2 linked regions of the Natranaerobius thermophilus JW/NM-WN-LF genome follow. Each later gene encodes a partner of the first gene's protein in a complex. Links are inferred from orthologs where the notes say so. Each region holds a gene or a part of one and is shown in the gene's direction. Other genes may lie near its edges.

Region 1 (9,375 bases):
GATTGGAAAAGAGATAAAGATGGTGTGCCTGCCAAGGTGGCATCAATTGAATACGATCCAAACAGAACTGCATATATAGCTTTATTAAACTATGTCGATGGAGAAAAGAGATATATCCTTGCACCACTTGGTATCAAACCAGGAGACAAAATTGAAAGCGGTTCTAAAGCTGAAATAAGACCAGGAAATGCTTTACCTATTAGAAATATTCCAGTTGGTACAATAGTACACAATGTAGAGCTTAAACCTGAAAAAGGTGGACAACTTGCAAGATCTGCGGGTACTTACTGTCAGATCGTAGCTAAAGAAGGCAAATATGCTCACGTCAAACTACCTTCCGAAGAAGTGAGAATGATTCACTTAGATTGCCGTGCTACCGTAGGACAGGTGGGCAATGTTGAACATGAGAATATAGACTTGGGCAAAGCTGGTAGAGCACGTTGGCAAGGAAAAAGACCTTCTGTTAGAGGAGTTGCCATGAACGCGGTGGATCACCCCCATGGTGGTGGTGAAGGTAAAGCCTTTGTTGGTAGAAAAACTCAATATACTCCTTGGGGCCAAAAATCAGCTGGATATAAAACCAGGCGAAAAGCCAAGAAATCAGATAAATATATAGTGAAAAAAAGAAATCAGTAAGTACTGAGTCGAGATTCTCTTGAAAGGAGGTAGTTTTCAGTGCCTAGATCAATTAAAAAAGGGCCTTTTGTGGACGATCACTTGCTTAAAAAAGTTAAAGAGATGAATAAAAGTAATAAAAAACAAGTTATCAAGACCTGGTCCAGAAGATCAACTATCTTGCCAGATATGATTGGCCATACCATTGCTGTACACGATGGTAGAAAACACGTGCCAGTTTTTATTACAGAGGATATGGTTGGCCATAAATTAGGTGAATTCGCTCCAACTAGGACTTTCAGAGGTCACGGAGATCATACGGAGCGTTCTACCTCGTTGAAGTAAATTAAGGGAAGAAGGGAGGTTACGTTCATATGGAAGCTAAAGCAACCGCCAGGTATGTGAGAATATCCCCCCGCAAGGCCCGTGAAGTTATAGATATGATCAGGGGGAAAAATATAGAAGAAGCATTAGGGATTTTACAGTTGACGCCGAAAGGCGCTACTAAACCTATTGAGAAAGTAGTTAAATCAGCTCAAGCAAATGCAGAAAACAACTTTGAAATGAATCCTGACAGCTTGTATATTTCGGAATGTTACGTTGATGAGGGACCTACCTTAAAAAGGTTTCGTCCAAGAGCTATGGGGAGAGCTACTCCTATAAATAAAAAAACGAGTCATTTGACTGTAGTTGTAAAAGAACAAAAGGAGGGATAAAAACTTGGGTCAAAAAATCAATCCTATTGGTTTAAGAATTGGAGTTATAAAAGATTGGCAATCAAACTGGTATGCAGATAAGAATTATACAGAACTTGTTCATGAAGATATAAAAATCAGAGAATACATTGAAAACAAATTATTCAATGCCGATGTTAGTGCCATTCAAATAGATCGTGCTGCTAATAGAATTAAAGTTACACTTCATACAGCCAAGCCGGGAATGGTAATCGGTAAAGGCGGTAGTGGTGTAGAGAAGTTAAGATCTGATATTGAAAACTTAACAGGTAAAAAGGTTCACATTAACGTAATGGAAGTTAAAACACCAGAGTTGGACGCACATCTAGCTGCTAAAAGTATCGCTATTGCATTAGAAAGGCGTGTAGCCTTTAGAAGGGCGATGAAGCAGGCTGTTGGCAGAGCAATGCGACAAGGAGCTAAAGGAATCAAAGTAATGTGTAGTGGTCGACTTGGAGGGGCAGAAATGAGTCGGACTGAATGGTATACAGAAGGTAATGTGCCCCTACAAACGCTAAGAGCTGACATTGATTACGGCATGGTTGAAGCTAATACTGCCTATGGACAGATTGGGGTTAAGTGCTGGATTAACAAAGGTGAAGTACTACCAGAAGTTGATGAAAATGAGGAAACCAAAGAAGAGAATAAAGAAAAAAGTGAGGAAAAGAGTGAGTAAAAAGGAGGCAGGTAACTATGTTAATGCCCAAAAGGACAAAATTCCGGCGCCAAATGAGAGGACGTATGAAGGGCAAGGCAAAGGGCGGTAAAGAGATAGCTTTTGGTGAATTTGGCCTTCAGGCCCTAGAGCCAGCTTGGATTAACAGTCGACAAATTGAGGCCGCTAGAATTGCCTTGACTAGGTATATAAAACGTGGTGGAAAAGTATGGGTTAAGATTTTTCCAGATAAGCCCGTTACCCAAAAACCTGCAGAAACAAGAATGGGTGGCGGAAAAGGTTCTCCAGAGTTCTGGGCAGCTGTAGTTAAACCAGGACGGATTTTATTTGAAGTTGCTGGAGTACCTAAGGAAACAGCCAGAGAAGCGATGAGACTGGCCTCCCATAAACTTCCTATTAAAACTAAATTTGTAGAACGTGAAGAGATGGGTGGTGACGCCAATGAAAGCTAAAGAAATAAGAGAAATGACTAATCGTGAATTAGAAGCCAAGCTAGATGAACTGAAAGAAGAACTATTTAATCTTAGGTTTCAAGTGGCTACAGGACAGATCGAAAATCCTATGCGTCTAAAACAGGTTAGGAAAGACATTGCCCGCGTCAAAACTATATTGAGAGAACGGGAATTGAATATTAGCTAACAGTGGTCACGAGAGGAGGGATTATCCTTATGGAACGAAGTAATAGAAAAGTAAGAACAGGACGAGTGGTAAGTGACAAAATGGATAAAACCAGAGTAGTACTTGTAGAAGGCAGAACTAAACATCCTCTTTACGAAAAAACTGTCAAACAGGCTAAAAAATTTAAAGCCCATGATGAAGCAAATGAAACTCGTGAAGGTGATGTAGTTAAAATTATGGAAACTCGTCCTACATCCAAAGATAAACGTTGGAGAATAGTTGATATTATCGAAAGAACTAAATTGTAAAATGAATATTGCGCGGAGAAAGGAGGCCTAATTAGATGATCCAAACAGAATCTACCCTTCGAGTAGCCGATAACACTGGAGCACGCGAGATCCAATGCATAAAAGTTATTGGGGCAGGCCAAAAGCAATACGCCAATGTTGGCGATGTTATAGTAGGAACTATCAAAGAAGCAACGCCAGGAGGGGTTGTTAAAAGAGGTCAGGTTGTCAGGGCTGTAATAGTTCGAACAAAACGGGGAATCAAAAGACCTGATGGTTCATATATCAGGTTCGATGAAAATGCTTGTGTTATAATTGATGAAAATAAAGATCCTCGTGGTACAAGAATATTCGGACCCGTTACACGTGAATTGAGAGAGAAGAAATATATGAAGATTATTTCACTGGCTCCTGAAGTACTGTAGACGAAGGAGGTGTGACCTAGAATGCCACAACAAAAACTGCATGTTAAATCAGGAGATACTGTAGTTGTTATTTCTGGAAAAGATAAAGGTAAAAGAGGAAAAGTTCTTCGAACTTTCCCATCTGAACAAAAAGTTTTGGTAGAAGGTGTGAACATGATTAATAAACACACCAGAGCAACACAGGAAAATCCTCAAGGTGGAATTGTTGAGCAGGAGGGCCCTGTTTACGCAGATAAAGTGATGGTTTATTGTTCTAAATGTCAAAAACCTGTAAGAACAGGTGCGAAAATCGATGATAAAGGTAATAAAAGTAGAATTTGTAAGAAATGCGGTGTGGAACTGTAACAGGTTTATGGAAAGGAGGGCGAGATAATTGGCGCGTTTATTAGAACATTACCGTGGAGAAGTAAAACCCAAATTAAAAGATGAAATGGGTTATAAAAATATCATGGAGGTTCCCAAACTAGAAAAAGTAGTTGTTAATATGGGAATTGGAGATGCTAAAGATAACCCTAAAATTCTTGACAACGCTGTTGAAAACCTTGAACAAGTTACCGGGCAAAAGCCCGTTGTTACTAAAGCTAAAAGATCTATCGCAAACTTCAAAGTACGACAAGGTATGCCAGTAGGTTGTAAGGTAACTCTTAGAGGTGAGCGCATGTATCACTTCTTGGATAAACTTATTAATGTAGCATTACCTCGTGTTAGAGACTTTAAAGGTGTTTCACCCAAAGCTTTTGACGGACGAGGGAACTACTCTCTCGGATTAAAAGAGCAAATGGTGTTTCCTGAACTAGAGTATGACGATATCGAAAGAGTTCAGGGTATGGACATCATCATTGCTACAACCGCTGAAACTGACGAAGAAGCCAAAAAACTGTTAGAACGACTTGGCATGCCTTTTAGCGGTTAAATTGAAACTGACAAAGGAGGGTGACTGATGGCTAGAAAGTCTTTAATAGCGAAAGCTAAAAAGCGGCCTAAATTTAAAACACGAGCTTACAATAGATGCAAAATTTGTGGTCGTTCTCATGCTTACTTGAGGAAATTTGGCATGTGTAGAATATGCTTTAGAGAACTGGCTCATGAAGGCAAATTGCCAGGTGTAAGAAAGGCTAGTTGGTAAAACGAGGAAGGAAGGAGGTCGAAACGATGACAATGACAGATCCTATTGCAGATATGTTAACTCGCATCAGGAATGCCCAATCCGTGTATCACAAACAAGTTGAGATACCGGCTTCGAAATTAAAAAGAGAACTTGTTGATATTTTGAAAAGAGAAGGTTATATTAACGACTTTGAATATATAGATGACAACAAACAGGGGATTTTAAGAATTGAGCTTAAGTATAGCGATAATGACGAACAGGTGATCAGTGGTTTAAAAAGAATTAGTAAACCGGGCTTAAGAGTATATGCCAAAAAAGATGAAATCCCAAGAGTCCTAGGTGGTCTGGGAATTGCCGTAGTATCTACGTCTAGTGGCCTCTTAACAGATAGAGAGGCCAGAGATCAAGGTATCGGTGGCGAAATACTTTGTTATATCTGGTAAGAACAAGGTGGAAATGGAGGTGTAAGGAATGTCCCGGATTGGTAAAAAGCCTATAGAAATACCTGATAGCGTTGATATCAGTATAAACAATAATGAAGTTACAGTAAAAGGGCCCAAGGGTGAGTTGAGCCAAGTTGTTGACCAGTCAATTATCCTAGAAGAAGAGGAAGGACAATTGTTAGTCAAAAGGCCAACGGACAGTAACCATCATAAATCCCTTCATGGTCTATCCAGAAGTTTAATTGCCAATATGGTTGAAGGTGTAACCAATGGCTTTGAAAGACATTTGGAAATAGTCGGGGTTGGTTATCGAGCGCAGATGCAAGGGAAAAACCTTGTATTAAATGTAGGTTACTCACACCCTGTTACAATAGAACCACCTGAAGGTGTGGAGATTGAAGTACCCAAAAACAACCAAATTATTGTAAAAGGTACTGATAAAGAAGTTGTTGGACAGGTGGCTGCAAGAATTAGAGCTGTACGCAAACCTGAACCTTATAAAGGTAAAGGTATTAAATACGCAGAGGAACAAATTATTCGTAAGGTCGGTAAAACTGGCAAATAGGTCTTAAGTGAGAAAGGAGTGAAGTTGTATGCCGCGTTTTGATAGAAAACAAGCACGTAAAAAACGTCATCGACGGGTAAGAAAAAAAATATATGGCACTTCTGAAAGGCCTAGACTAAATGTTTATCGAAGTGCCAAAAACATTCACGCTCAAGTGATAGATGATAATAGAGGGCATACTTTAGTGCATGCTTCTACCCTGGATCCAGAAATTAAAGATGACTATCAGGGCAAGAACAACCAAGAAGCTAGCGCTGCTGTAGGCAGGTTGATTGCAAAGAGATCTAAAGATAAAGGAATAGAAGATGTGATATTTGACAGAGGTGGATATTTATATCACGGCAGGGTGAAAGCCTTGGCGGAAGCAGCACGTGAAGAAGGACTGAACTTTTAAGATAATCGACGAGAAGGAGGGAAAAGGTTTTGCGCAGAAAAGACTTTGACCCAAACAAACTTGATTTAAGTGAAAAAGTAGTAGAAATAAATCGTGTTACTAAAGTTGTTAAAGGTGGTCGCCGTTTTAGTTTCAGTGCCCTAGTAGTCGTTGGGGATGAAAATGGCTATGTTGGAGCCGGAAACGGTAAGGCCGTCGAAGTACCTGAAGCTATTAGAAAAGGTATTGAAGATGCTAAGAAAAACCTCATCAAAGTGCCAATGGTAGGAACTACTATACCACACGAAATTGTTGGTCGAGATGGAGGTGGCCAGGTCCTATTAAAGCCTGCTTATGAAGGTACAGGAGTTATTGCAGGTGGACCCGTTCGTGCCGTCTTAGAACAGGCTGGAATCAGAGACATTTTAACCAAGTCCTTAGGCTCCAATAATGCCAAAAGTATGGTAAATGCAACTATTGCAGGTTTAAACCAATTAAAAACTGCAGAACAAGTGGCCAGACTACGCGGTATATCTGTTAAAGACCTACAGGGTTAGGAGGGATTTGGAATGGCTGATAAAAAATTAAAAGTAACTCTGAAACGCGGTTTAATCGGAGTTTCAGATGGAAAGATAAGGACTATTAAAGCACTAGGACTTAAAAAACGGAGTCACTCCGTTATAAAAAATGATACTCCAGAAATTCGAGGTATGATTGATAAAGTTAGCAACCTTGTTGAAGTCGAGGAATTGGAAGCTTAGTTTTAAGGAGGTGGGAACAGTTGAGATTGCATGAATTAAGACCTAAAACTAACTATAAAAAGTCACGAAAGAGAAAAGGACGTGGGATGAGTTCCGGTCTGGGAAAAACGGCAGGCCGGGGCCATAAAGGTCAAAATGCAAGAACCGGTGGTGGAGTTCGTCCAGGTTTTGAAGGTGGTCAAATGCCTTTACAAGAGCGACTGCCTAAAAGAGGTTTTACTAATGCCTTCAAAAAAGAATATGCCATCGTTAATGTAGAAACTCTTAATGATTTTGAAGAAGGAACCGAAATAACTCCTGAAGTTTTACTAGAAAGTAAAGTAATTAAAGGTGTTAAAGACGGAATAAAAGTTCTAGGCAAAGGTGAGATTGACAAAAAAATAACAGTAAAGGCCCATAAATTTTCTAAACAAGCAAAAGAAAAAATTGAGGAAGCCGGTGGAAAGGTAGAGGTGATTTAGGGTGCTTGGTACTCTCGTTAATGCATGGCGCATTAAGGACCTGAGACAAAAGTTGATTTTCACCTTGGCTATGTTGTTTGTTTTTAGATTAGGTGCTCACGTACCGGTTCCTGGAATAGATGCTACACAAATTCAACAGCTGTTTGAAGGGCAAGATTTATTCGGGTTTTTAAATGTAATAGCTGGTGGAGCCTTGAGCCAGTTGTCAATATTTGCCATGAGTATTACCCCATACATCAATGCTTCAATTATCATGCAACTGTTAACTGTAGTTGTTCCAAAATTTGAGCAATGGTCCAAAGAAGGTCAAGAAGGAAAGAAAAAGTTAGCCCAGTATACTCGTTACGGGACAGTAATAATTGCTTTTCTGCAGGCCATAGGTATGACTTTAGGTCTATTAAGGCCTGCAGTAGTAGACCCGAGCTTTACATCTTATATGGTAATAATTCTGTCTCTTACGGCAGGAACTGCTTTTCTTATGTGGCTTGGTGAACAGATTAATGATAGAGGTATTGGAAATGGAATTTCCATCATTATATTTGCTGGAATAGTATCCCGGATACCTCAGGTTATTACTACAATGTACGAAATGGTAAGAGTGGGAGAAATTAATATTTTACTGGTGCTAGTATTACTAGCTATACTCTTGAGTGTAATTGTAGGAGTTGTAGCCTTACAGGAAGGTCGTAGACAGATTCCAGTACAATATGCTAAAAGAGTTGTAGGTCGAAAGATGTACGGTGGTCAGTCAACTCACATTCCATTAAAAGTAAATCAAGCAGGGGTAATCCCGGTAATCTTTGCATCATCAATTCTGATGTTTCCGGAAACTATAGCGCAATTCATACAACACCCCATTGCTGTTAGTATAGCAAATGCGATAGGATTTGGAACACCACTGAATACAGTTCTGTATGTTGTTTTAATAGTTTTCTTCACCTACTTCTATACAGCAATCCAGTTTAACCCTCAAGATATGGCAGACAATATGAAAAAATACGGTGGTTTTATACCCGGTATCAGACCTGGTAAACCCACAGCCAAATATTTAAGTAAAATCATGGATAGAATTACTCTTGCCGGAGCTTTTGCCCTGGCGGGTATTGTTATCTTACCAATATTACTCGATGGTGTAGTAGAGATGAACATTATGTTTGGTGGAACGGCATTGATCATTATGGTAGGTGTGGCTTTGGAGACAATGAAGCAAATCGAGAGCCAGATGTTGATGAGACACTATCAAGGCTTTATGAAGAAGTGATATTTTAGGGGGGTAAGAAATGCGCATAATTTTAATGGGACCTCCAGGAGCAGGAAAAGGAACACAAGCTGAAAAACTATCAAAAGAATTGGATGTACCACACATTGCAACAGGTGACATTTTTCGAAAAGCTGTATCCGAAGGAACTGAACTTGGCAAAGAAGCTAAATCTTACATGGATGCTGGACAGTTGGTTCCTGACGATGTTGTAATAGGAATTGTTGAAGAAAGATTAAAAAAGCCGGATTGTCATGAAGGTTTTATATTAGATGGTTTCCCTCGTACAGTGACTCAGGCTGAAGCCCTTGATAAAGTGTTGAGTGACAACCCCTTGACAGCGGCAGTATATATCGATGTATCAAAGGATGAATTGATAGATAGACTTTCAGGTCGTAGGATTTGTAGAAAATGCGGTAAAAGTTATCATATTAAGTTTAATCCTCCTCAAGTTCGGGGAGTCTGTGATGAGGACGAAGGCGAACTATATCAGAGAGACGACGATAATGAGGAAACGGCAAAAGAGCGACTGGAAGTTTATTTAGAAAATACCCAACCCCTGGTGGAGTATTACCAGGATCGAGGGATTTTAAAGAAAATTGACGGTACTAAGTCGCCTGAAGAGGTCTTCCGCGATATACTAAAGGCAGTGCAAGCAAAACAATGATTATTAAAAAAAGTAACCAAGAGCTAGAATTGATGAGAGTAGCAGGAAGAATCGTAGCAGAAACCCATCAAAAAGTTGCTGAAGCAATTACTCCAGGCATAACCACTGTAGAATTGGATAAAATAGCGGAAGACTATATAAAAAGGCAAAATGCTCATCCCTCTTTTAAAGGCTACCACGGGTTTCCGGCGAGCATATGTGCTTCAATAAATCATGAAGTTGTGCACGGAATTCCTGCCATTAAAAAATTGCAGGAAGGAGATATCATCAGTATAGATATTGGTGCTAATTATAAAGGTTATCATGGTGATGCAGCAAAAACTTACAAAGTGGGAGCCGTCGATGGTCAACTAGAAGAGCTCATAGACGTAACAGAGCAATCAC
Region 2 (9,743 bases), 2.1 Mb from region 1 along the record:
GATAGCCCATATTGGCATCGGGACGAGTCCGGGGATCGCCGATTCCCAGGTCAAACAAAATTGCACCTGGGACTATGGGAACTTTGGCATAACCTGTGGGAACACCCACACCCGATTCTTCTAAGTACTTCATGATACCACCTGCTGCTTCTAATCCAAAGGCACTGCCTCCGGCAAGAAAAATGCCGTGAACTTCTTCCACCAGGTTAGTGGGGTCTAGTAGATCTGTTTCTCTAGTGCCCGGGGCGCTACCCCTGACATCTACCCCGGCCGTAACTCCCTGACCTTCTGTAGTGGTAATTACGGTTACACCCGTGGCTGCCTGAAAATCTTGGGCATGACCAAATTTAAAATCTGTCAGTTCCGTAATACTACAGCTCTTTATAGACAAATATATCAATCCTCCTTCAGTTTGAGATCAGTTGTAATCAGAATATAATTGAGTCGATACGTGGCCATGGGAATATCTGTCGCATCTGTGATGATTATGCAGCTAATGTGCGTTGAACATTAAGCCATAAGATGCATGTCTCAAGTGTAATCAAGTGTGATGCGCGTATTTAATAAAAATTAATTAGTGTTTGTTAATTTATTCTATCCCTACATGAGAAAAACCTTGATATTAACAAGGGATTTTAATTAGACGAGGTGGTGAATAGTATGGGAGTTTCAGCAGTCATCTTTCACAATTCGGGGAAAGTCCATCAGGATAATGAACTTTTGTCCCTAATGAATAGAGTGGAAAATGAGTTGTTTTTAGATTATCTAAAAAAGCTTCTACAAATACCTGAAATAGACAAGGTGTTTGCTGTTACCAGTGTTAAGGATCATAAGAAATTACGGGAAGATTTAGAAAAGCTGCAGAAGCTGCCACAGCAACAGCCGCAACACCCTAGGCAGCAGCAACACCCTAGGCAGCCGCAACAACCTGAGCCGCCGCAACATTCGAAGCAGCAACACTCGAAGCAGCTGCAACAATCAAAACAGCAGCAGTCACATCAGTCACAGTCACAGTCACAGTCACAGCAGGCTCAGTCACAGAGGGATCAAAGAGATCAATCAGCTCGGTCAGCGCAACACTGCCGGACAACACAACTAATTCAGTCAGCGCAACCCCAAACCCAACTCGAAATCATCAATTCCGAACAGGAAGGGAGCTTTCATCTAGGAAAAACCCTACAAAAGCTTGTAACTGACTACGAGCTCGACCGAGTTTTAGTTTCTGGCGGCACGGCCCTTCCCTTGATGGAAACCTGGGAGCTTGGACGCTACATCCGAGAACTGCAAGACCGGGATGATTTTATGATCACTAATAATCCCCAGTCCGGAGACCTGATTTTGTTTCATCCTGCCCGTCTTGTCAATGAGATTCCCCAATTTGCTTCAGACAACGAACTGTCAAATAATCTCAGATATCAGGCCGGCCTACCTCAAAAGCTTATGGATAAATCTACAGCTCCCCTCTTTGATATAGATACACCTGTAGATCTACTCTTGTATTATCAACTGACCGGAAAACCGAGTTGGCTCATGGAAGAATACGGTCACTTATTTGCCAGACTTCAAAACAAGCTCGAAGAAGTGTCTAGGATAGCGGCTACTGATTATCGGGAACTCATTCTGGCAGGCAGGGTATCTGGCAATATAATTTCATACATTAATGAACATCTGCGGGTGCGTCTGCGCATATTTTCCGAGGAGCGAGGCATGAAGGCCCTTAAGCGAATCCAGGAGAGAAAGGTCAGTTCTTTTATGGGAAATTTACTAGAAGACCTCGGTCCCCAGGGCCTATTTTCCTATCTGGAAAAAGTGGGAGAAGCCGCCCTTATAGATACCAGGGTTATGTTTTATCACATGAAAAGGGGGCTGCCTGATCAACAAGGTGCAGATTTGGACCGGTTTTATTCAGATCTGTTTTTATATGAGTATGTTCAGGATCCGGTCATCAAAGAGTTTACCAAATGTGGTTATCAGTCTTCAATGCCTTTGCTAATGGGAGGGCATTCTCTGGTGTCTGGTGGTATTTACGCTCTTACTAGCTTGATTTATAGATCATAAATTCTTTATTGCAATGCAAGGGTGTTACCTTTCGTTATTGATACTGTAAAATTTTCAATTGAACGGATTATGCGGGTTAGTCAATACATCTCAGTAAGCTTAACGAGTGAACAGGAGAATTAGAGTCAAACTTTCAAGCAGAAATAAGTAGTCACAAAAGTTTTAAAATGATAAAATTAATTTATTGCCTGTACATTTTATGATTGATTGCATAATTGGAGGTGTGACAATACAATGCCCATTGCATCTATTCACGAAAATATTCTTAAAGCCCTGGGGACCATTAGGAATCATCCTAAACTGTTGTACTTTGCCCTAGGATTGATGATTTTCTTTTATATATTGACCTTACCCTTACTGCTTAATCAAGGTAATTTTTATATTGATTATGCCGATATGGACTTTGGCTATATCATGGAACAGGTAATGCCTTATATGTTTCCTGGATCACCGCCTATCGGCTTGCCTCATTCAGGTGAAAATTATATCCCTGCTGATGCTACTCAAATAGGGTTGATCCCATTTTTGGTTGCTGGGGCTATAACCACATTTTTGGCACCGGCCTATCTTGGCTTGATCCGGACTGCTGTCAGAAAAGATCAGGGCCTTTGTGAAGATAAACTTGAACTGGATACTTTTTTGAGTTACGGTGGCAGGTACTTTCTCAAGTTTCTCTTTGTGTTTTTGATTTTAGGTGCAGTATTTTTGGCTGCCGGATTGGTCTTTGGTACAGCCGGTTATATTTTGGGCTTAATATTTGGAAGGACTGCTTTGATTTCTAGTCTTGTATTAAATGTAGTTTTGATTTTAATATCTTTTAATTTTATCTTTGTAGAATTTGAAATTTTAGAACACGAACGGGAAGAATCGATAATAGAAGTGATTTTATCTGCTCTTAGCTATATAGGAAACGTAAAAAATCAACTAATCTGGTATGTCTGTACTTTCTTTCTCATAGGGCTTGTAACCATGGGAATTAACTTGACAATAGATTCTCTACCGGTAATTTCATATATAGTGATACCTCTAATCAGCACTGGAGTGTTGACTGTACTATTACTCACTTTATATCATTATTATCGCGATATAGCTGACGCATCCCAAGAACCCGATGAATAAAATCAAGAGTTAAAGATATTGTAAACTCCTTGGAAATTCCCCAGGACTAGCTTGTAATCCTTACTATTAAGTGATAAAATTGTCCATGAGCTTAAGGAGGGATGTTAATTGGTAAAGAATTTAATATATAAGATTATTGGAGATCCCAATGACAGGGAATTAAAAAAATTGCAAAAATATGTAGACAGGGTAAACGAACTAGAGCCTGAAATCCAGGCTCTTTCAGATAATGAACTAAAAAATAAGACTCCAGAATTCAAAAATCGCCTTGAACAGGGGGAGACCTTGGAGGACTTGTTACCCGAGGCCTTTGCCGTGGTAAGAGAGGCCAGTAACAGAGTCCTGGGAATGCGCCATTTCGATGTTCAGGTTTTGGGTGGAGTTGTTCTACACCAGGGAAGGATTGCCGAAATGAAAACCGGTGAAGGTAAAACCCTGGTTGCCACAATGCCTGCCTATTTAAATGCCTTAACGGGCAAAGGTGTGCATATCATTACTGTTAACGATTACCTGGCCCAGCGTGACAGTGAATGGATGGGTGAGGTATATAACTTTTTGGGACTAGAAGTAGGTTTAATTGTCCACGGTATGAATTCCCAGGAGCGCAGGGAATCTTATGCCTGTGATATCGTCTTTGGGACAAACAATGAATTCGGTTTCGATTACTTAAGGGACAATATGGCTCTTTACGAAAAGGATTTGACCCAGAGAGAGCTAAACTTTGCCATTATTGACGAGGTAGACAGTATCCTGGTGGATGAAGCCAGAACTCCATTGATCATTTCCGGAGCTTCCGACAAACCCAAGGAACTGTATTACAAAATGGCCAAGTTTGTACCAATTCTCAAGCAAGATGAAGATTATACAGTAGATGAAAAGGCCAATAGCGTCATGCTCACTGAAGATGGCGTTGATAAGGCGGAACGCTTTTTAGGTGTGGATAATCTATATGATGATACCAACCTAGAGCTGTCTCACCACTTGAACCAGGCCCTAAAGGCCCACGCCTTGATGAAAAGGGATAATGACTATGTGGTGGAAAACGGCCAGGTGGTCATAGTAGACCAGTTCACAGGCCGAAAAATGCCAGGTAGACGATACAGTGACGGCCTTCACCAGGCCATTGAGGCCAAGGAAGGTGTGCAGATAGAAAAGGAAAACCAGACACTTGCCAGTATTACTTTCCAGAACTTCTTTAAGCTGTACAACAAGCTCTCGGGTATGACCGGAACAGCTGCTACTGAAGAAGAGGAATTCCAGGAAATATACGGTATGGATGTGGTGATTGTTCCCACCAATGAACCCATGATCAGAGAAGACCTACCTGACCGAGTTTACAAGACGGAAGAGGCCAAGTTCCAAGCTGTGGCCGACGATATAGAAGAATGTTACAACCGAGGTCAGCCGGTACTAGTGGGTACAGTGTCCATTGAAAAGTCCGAGGAACTTTCCCATATGTTGAAAAAACGCGGAGTTTCTCATCAAGTTCTGAATGCCAAGCATCACGAAAAAGAGGCGGAAATTATCAAAAATGCCGGCCAAAAGGGCACTGTAACCATTGCCACTAACATGGCTGGTAGGGGTACCGATATTGTCCTAGGACCCGGTGTAAAAGAGCTGGGCGGCCTTTATGTCATCGGTACCGAACGTCACGAAAGTAGAAGGATTGATAATCAGCTGCGAGGTCGTTCCGGAAGACAGGGTGATCCCGGTGCCAGTAGATTTTACGTCTCTTTAGAAGACGATTTGATGCGATTATTTGGTTCAGACAATATTTATTCTATGATGGATAAGCTGGGTATGGAAGAAGATCAGGCCATTGACTCTTCCTTTGTCTCCAGTGCCATTGAAAATGCTCAGAAGAAGGTAGAAGGTAGAAACTTCAGTATCCGAAAACATGTCTTGGAATACGATAATGTTATGGATCAGCAGCGTAAGGTAATCTATGAACAAAGAAGACAGGTCTTGCAAGGTGATAACCTGCGGGACGAAATCATGGATATGATCTCAGATGTAATTGAGGAAGCCATTGAAAGTTACGCTTCCGAGAAGATATATCCCGAGGAATGGGATTTAGATGCCTTGATGCAATTCGGGCGAAAGAGCTTCTTGCTTCCTGAAAAGGGCAGTGTCCAGGAACTTAAAGAACTTACAAATGATAAAGAACCCAAAGAAGCCATTGATGCCATGCGCGAATATCTTATGGATCTGGCCAAGGAAGCTTATCAGGAAAAAGAAGATGAAATTGGCGAAGAGCGCATGCGCGAGGTAGAACGGGTTATCCTGCTGCGAGTTGTGGATTCCAAGTGGATGGATCACTTGGATGCCATGGAACAGCTTCGACAGGGTATTGGCCTGCGGGCATACGGTCAGAAGAACCCGCTGGTTGAGTATAAGTACGAAGGTTATCAGATGTTCCAGAATATGATTGCCTCTATTAAAGAAGAAGTTACTCGATTAATTCTCAGAGTAAAGATCAACGAACAAGAGGCACCTAAGCGTCAATCAGTTGCCAATGTGAGTGGCCAACAAGGCGGTGGAGGCGCTACTAGAAGTTCCTTCCAGGACCACGGAAATCCAGCTGGTTCTGCAGGTGGTGGAGCAAAAACGGCCTCAGGTGGAGGCTCAGAAGGAACAGCTAGTGGTAATGAATCTCAAGAACAGCCCAAGAAAACTCCCATTCGCCGGGGTAAAAAGATCGGCCGAAATGAGCCGTGCCCCTGCGGAAGTGGTAAAAAATACAAGAAATGCTGTGGCAAACCGGCTTAAGTTCTAAGTTCTAATTCAATGCTGTCTGGTCCGATATTGACTCGGGCCTTGCAGCATGTTTTATTTAATTGCCTAATCGCCTGGTTTGACCTTGCCCTTGGTGAATCATGCGGGTTTGACAGTACATCTTAACGAGTACGAGTGAACTGGAGAATTAGAGCCATAGGAGAATTAGAGCCATTTTTAAATGAAATTGAAATTTTACAATTAACAACATTGTAAAAATAACATAAATCAGTTAGGAGTGATTTTGTGCAAGACAAAAACAGTGACAAAAGAATTCAAAACATGGGTGAATTAAAGACCAGATTTCAAGAGCTAACTGAACAATTAAACGAAATGAGGGCTTCACTTTGACCCGGATGGGATGGAGAAGCGCTTAAAAGAACTTGAAAAGCAAATGACTGAACCCGGCTTTTGGGATGATCAAGACCGGGCCAAAAAGGTGACCCAGGAACGACAGGAACTTAAAGAACATTTAGATGAGATAAAGGAACTGGATGAACTCAAGGATGAAGTTTCTGTCATGATTGAGTTGTCTGAAGAAGACGAAACAGATGGAACTAATATGAAAGAAATAAAACAGGCCTTGTTTCAATTTGAAGAACAGTTATCAGAGATCAGGCTAAAAAATATGCTGAAAGACCGCTATGATGAAAATAATGCTATCATTAGCTTACATGCCGGTGCCGGTGGGACTGAAAGCCAGGATTGGGTGGAAATGTTGCACAGAATGTACATCCGCTGGATGGAGCACCGGGGCTTTAATTACGAGACCCTGGACTTTTTACCGGGAGATGAAGCCGGTGTAAAATCAGTAACCATGATGGTGAAAGGAAAGTATGCCTTTGGTTACTTAAAATCAGAAGCCGGAGTACACAGATTGGTTAGGGTGTCACCCTTTGATTCTTCCGGTAGAAGACATACTTCTTTCGCATCGATGGATGTGGTACCGGAAATTGATGATGATATAGAAATTGACATCAAGGATGATGACCTAAAGATTGACACATACCGGGCCAGCGGAGCCGGAGGACAGCATGTTAATACCACGGATTCCGCCGTTCGGATCACCCACCATCCTACAGGAATTGTGGTTCAATGTCAGAATGAAAGGTCTCAGCATAAAAACCGGGAAGTTGCCATGAAGATTTTGAAGGCAAAGCTGGCAGCCATTGAAGAGGAAAAACGCCGACAGGAACAAGAAGCCATGCGGGGGGATAAAAAAGAGATCGCCTGGGGTAGCCAGATTAGATCTTATGTTTTTCACCCCTATACCATGGTAAAAGATCATAGAACCAACCTGGAAGAAGGCAATGCCGATGCCGTCCTGGATGGAAAGTTGGATCATTTTATCCAGGAATATCTGAAGCAAAGAATGAATGACAGGATGTCCCAGTAACCGATAACGAGCTCGACACAAAACAAGCCTTCACATCAGGAAAGGAGGAGTAGCTATGAAAAAGATAGTTTTTAAAGAAAGTCACAAAAAGAAGTTAAAGGAACTTATCCTGGATTTTATCGGGATAGCCATCGGGTGTGCCATTGCAGCAGCGGGTATGAATGCCTTTTTAATCCCCAATCAATTGGCTGCCGGTGGTGTTAGTGGTTTGGGAATTGTCCTGTTATATGTACTGGGAATTCCCGTAGGTTTAACTGTACTGGCCTTTAATATTCCTCTGTTAATTGCAGAGGGTAAAATAATGGGGGTCAAATATACGGTCAGGACCATTTTTGGTGCAATAATGTTTTCAGTATTAATTGAAGCTTTCACCTTCGTTCCTGATGTGACAGGCGATATATTCTTGTCGGCCATTTACGGTGGTCTTACAGTTGGACTGGGACTCGGAATAGTTTTCCGGAACCGGGGAACTACCGGTGGAACGGCCTTGGCTGCCCAGTTATTACAAAAGTTTACCGGTCTGACCATGGGTCAGGGTATAGTCGGCTTTGATATGGTAATCATCGCGACTTCAGCCATTTTCTTTGGTGCCGAAATAGCCCTGTACGCCTTAGTCAGTTTATTTGTTTCCAGTAAAGTTATCGATATGGTAGAGCAAGGTTTTGGACAGGAAAAAGCCGCATTTATCATTTCCAATAAATCAAAGGAAATTTCTGAGGAAATTTTACATCAGTTGGGCCGCGGTGTCACCAATATTACAGCCAAGGGTGGCTATACCGGTGAGGACCGGGAAGTATTGTTCGCCGTTGTGAGTAGAACTGAAATTTCCAAGATGAAATATCTGGTTTATTCCCAGGATGAAAACGCATTTTTAATTGTCACAAATGCTAGCGAAGTTATGGGAGAAGGGTTTAAAGCGGTGGATCCCGAAGAATTATAAGAACTGTAAGCATTTAATTTTCTTTTTGCAGGAATCGAGAATAAATCTAACTAAATAAAGAAAAATTAGGCATTAGTGCCAACATCGACACCATGGAGGTGAAAGAAATATGGCCATCACGGCTAAAGAAAAAAGTTATCTCAGTGAAATGGCGTATAAAATCAGGGTAGAAACTTTAAAGATGCTTAATAAAGCAGAATCAGGCCATCCGGGCGGTTCCCTGTCCATGGCTGATATATTATCTTCCCTTTATTTTAAGCATATGAATATAGACCCTGAAAACGGAGAAGATCCCGATAGAGACAGATTGGTACTGAGTAAGGGCCATGGAGTGCCCGGCCTTTATTCTGTATTGGCTTTAAAGGGTTTCTTTCCCTTAGATGAATTACAAACCTTGAGAGACATTAATTCCAGGCTGCAAGGTCATCCCGATAGAAAAGGTACACCGGGTATCGAGATGACAACTGGATCTTTGGGTCAAGGCCTGTCAGCAGCTAATGGTATGGCCCTGGCTGCCAAGATGGACGGTCGAGACTACAATGTTTACTGCATTTTGGGTGATGGTGAGATCCAGGAAGGTCAAATTTGGGAAGCGGCCATGACAGCTTCTCATTACAAGATCGATAATTTGATTGGCATTTTGGATTACAATGGCCTGCAAATCGACGGTAAAGTTGAAGACATTATGGATCCTGGCCCGGTTTCCGATAAATGGCGAGCCTTTGGCTGGTATGTTATTGAGACCGATGGTCATGATCTGGAAAAGTTTAATGCAGCTATCGAAGAAGCCAAGGGAGTTAAAGATCAACCTGTAATGATCGTGGCAGATACTGTTAAAGGCAAAGGAGTTTCATACATGGAAAATGTAGTTGACTGGCACGGTAAGGCGCCAGGAGACGAGGAACTAGAGCAGGCATTAGAAGAACTTGAACAAGGCCTAGCAGGCACAAGGGGGGAAGAGTAATGGCAAATATCGGCGAAAAAATACCTACCAGAAAGGCCTATGGTGAGACGCTAATCGAACTAGGTCAAGAGCGTTCAGATATAGTGGTTTTAGATGCCGACCTGTCTAAATCAACTAAGACTGCAGGTTTTCAAAAGGAATTCCCAGAGCGATTTTTCAATGTGGGAATTTCGGAAGCTGATCTCATGGGGACTGCAGCTGGTTTTGCTACTACAGGTAAAACGGTGTTTGCTAGTACCTTTGCTATATTTGCTACTGGTAGAGCTTATGATCAGGTGCGAAACTCCATCTGTTATCCCAAATTAAATGTAAAAATTGCCGCCACCCATTGTGGCTTAACTGTAGGAGAAGACGGGGCTTCCCATCAAATGCTAGAAGATATGGCCTTGATGCGAGCTCTTCCCAATATGAAAGTCATGGTGCCTGCTGATGCTACTTCTGCCAGAGCTTTGGTGAAAGAAGCGGCCAGCTTTAAAGGCCCTTGTTATATC

Evidence for each region.
Region 2: the proteins of secY (region 1) and secA are in contact, whole or in part, in a crystal structure (PDB 3DIN), measured with the Thermotoga maritima proteins. The link is inferred for Natranaerobius thermophilus JW/NM-WN-LF from one-to-one orthologs. Residues at the interface, in WP_004081795.1 of Thermotoga maritima: Glu108, Gly109, Glu110, Glu111, Ala236, Glu237, Arg238, Arg239, Ile240, Thr241, Ile242, Gln243, Tyr244, Ala245, Arg246, Arg247, Val248, Thr249, Gly250, Arg251, Arg252, Val253, Tyr254, Gly256, Ala257, Ser258, Thr259, Tyr260, Leu261, Pro262; in WP_004082002.1 of Thermotoga maritima: Glu261, Ala262, Arg263, Lys300, Ala301, Arg302, Thr303, Ile304, Ile305, Leu323, Tyr324, Asp325, Pro326, Val329, Ser330, Tyr333, Ile336, Lys340, Phe345, Val349, Glu363, Phe364, Tyr374, Ser375, Gly376, Gly377, Glu393, Ile395, Thr482, Ser483.

The regions. Positions count from the first base shown.
Region 1 is NC_010718.1:221,900-231,274, forward strand. The notes cover bases 6,337-9,197. They hold secY (preprotein translocase subunit SecY), read left to right. Parts: upstream 6,337-7,067; coding sequence 7,068-8,327; downstream 8,328-9,197. Other genes in these bases: rpsE (30S ribosomal protein S5), read left to right, coding at 6,337-6,401; rpmD (50S ribosomal protein L30), read left to right, coding at 6,414-6,605; rplO (50S ribosomal protein L15), read left to right, coding at 6,626-7,066; NTHER_RS01200 (adenylate kinase), read left to right, coding at 8,347-8,991; map (type I methionyl aminopeptidase), read left to right, coding at 8,988-9,197. Outside these bases: rplB (50S ribosomal protein L2), read left to right, coding at 1-636; rpsS (30S ribosomal protein S19), read left to right, coding at 676-960; rplV (50S ribosomal protein L22), read left to right, coding at 990-1,331; rpsC (30S ribosomal protein S3), read left to right, coding at 1,336-2,025; rplP (50S ribosomal protein L16), read left to right, coding at 2,043-2,477; rpmC (50S ribosomal protein L29), read left to right, coding at 2,467-2,664; rpsQ (30S ribosomal protein S17), read left to right, coding at 2,694-2,951; rplN (50S ribosomal protein L14), read left to right, coding at 2,987-3,355; rplX (50S ribosomal protein L24), read left to right, coding at 3,377-3,700; rplE (50S ribosomal protein L5), read left to right, coding at 3,729-4,268; NTHER_RS01160 (type Z 30S ribosomal protein S14), read left to right, coding at 4,296-4,481; rpsH (30S ribosomal protein S8), read left to right, coding at 4,508-4,906; rplF (50S ribosomal protein L6), read left to right, coding at 4,935-5,471; rplR (50S ribosomal protein L18), read left to right, coding at 5,500-5,865; more of rpsE, read left to right, coding at 5,895-6,336; more of map, read left to right, coding at 9,198-9,375. UniProt on the Escherichia coli protein: The central subunit of the protein translocation channel SecYEG. Consists of two halves formed by TMs 1-5 and 6-10.
Region 2 is NC_010718.1:2,350,032-2,359,774, reverse strand. The notes cover bases 2,918-6,146. They hold secA (preprotein translocase subunit SecA), read left to right. Parts: upstream 2,918-3,285; coding sequence 3,286-5,946; downstream 5,947-6,146. Other genes in these bases: NTHER_RS11275 (hypothetical protein), read left to right, coding at 2,918-3,177. Outside these bases: NTHER_RS11285 (P1 family peptidase), read right to left, coding at 1-391; NTHER_RS15965 (hypothetical protein), read left to right, coding at 661-2,058; more of NTHER_RS11275, read left to right, coding at 2,293-2,917; NTHER_RS11260 (YitT family protein), read left to right, coding at 7,404-8,288; NTHER_RS11255 (transketolase), read left to right, coding at 8,398-9,252; NTHER_RS11250 (transketolase family protein), read left to right, coding at 9,252-9,743. UniProt on the Escherichia coli protein: Required for protein export, interacts with the SecYEG preprotein conducting channel.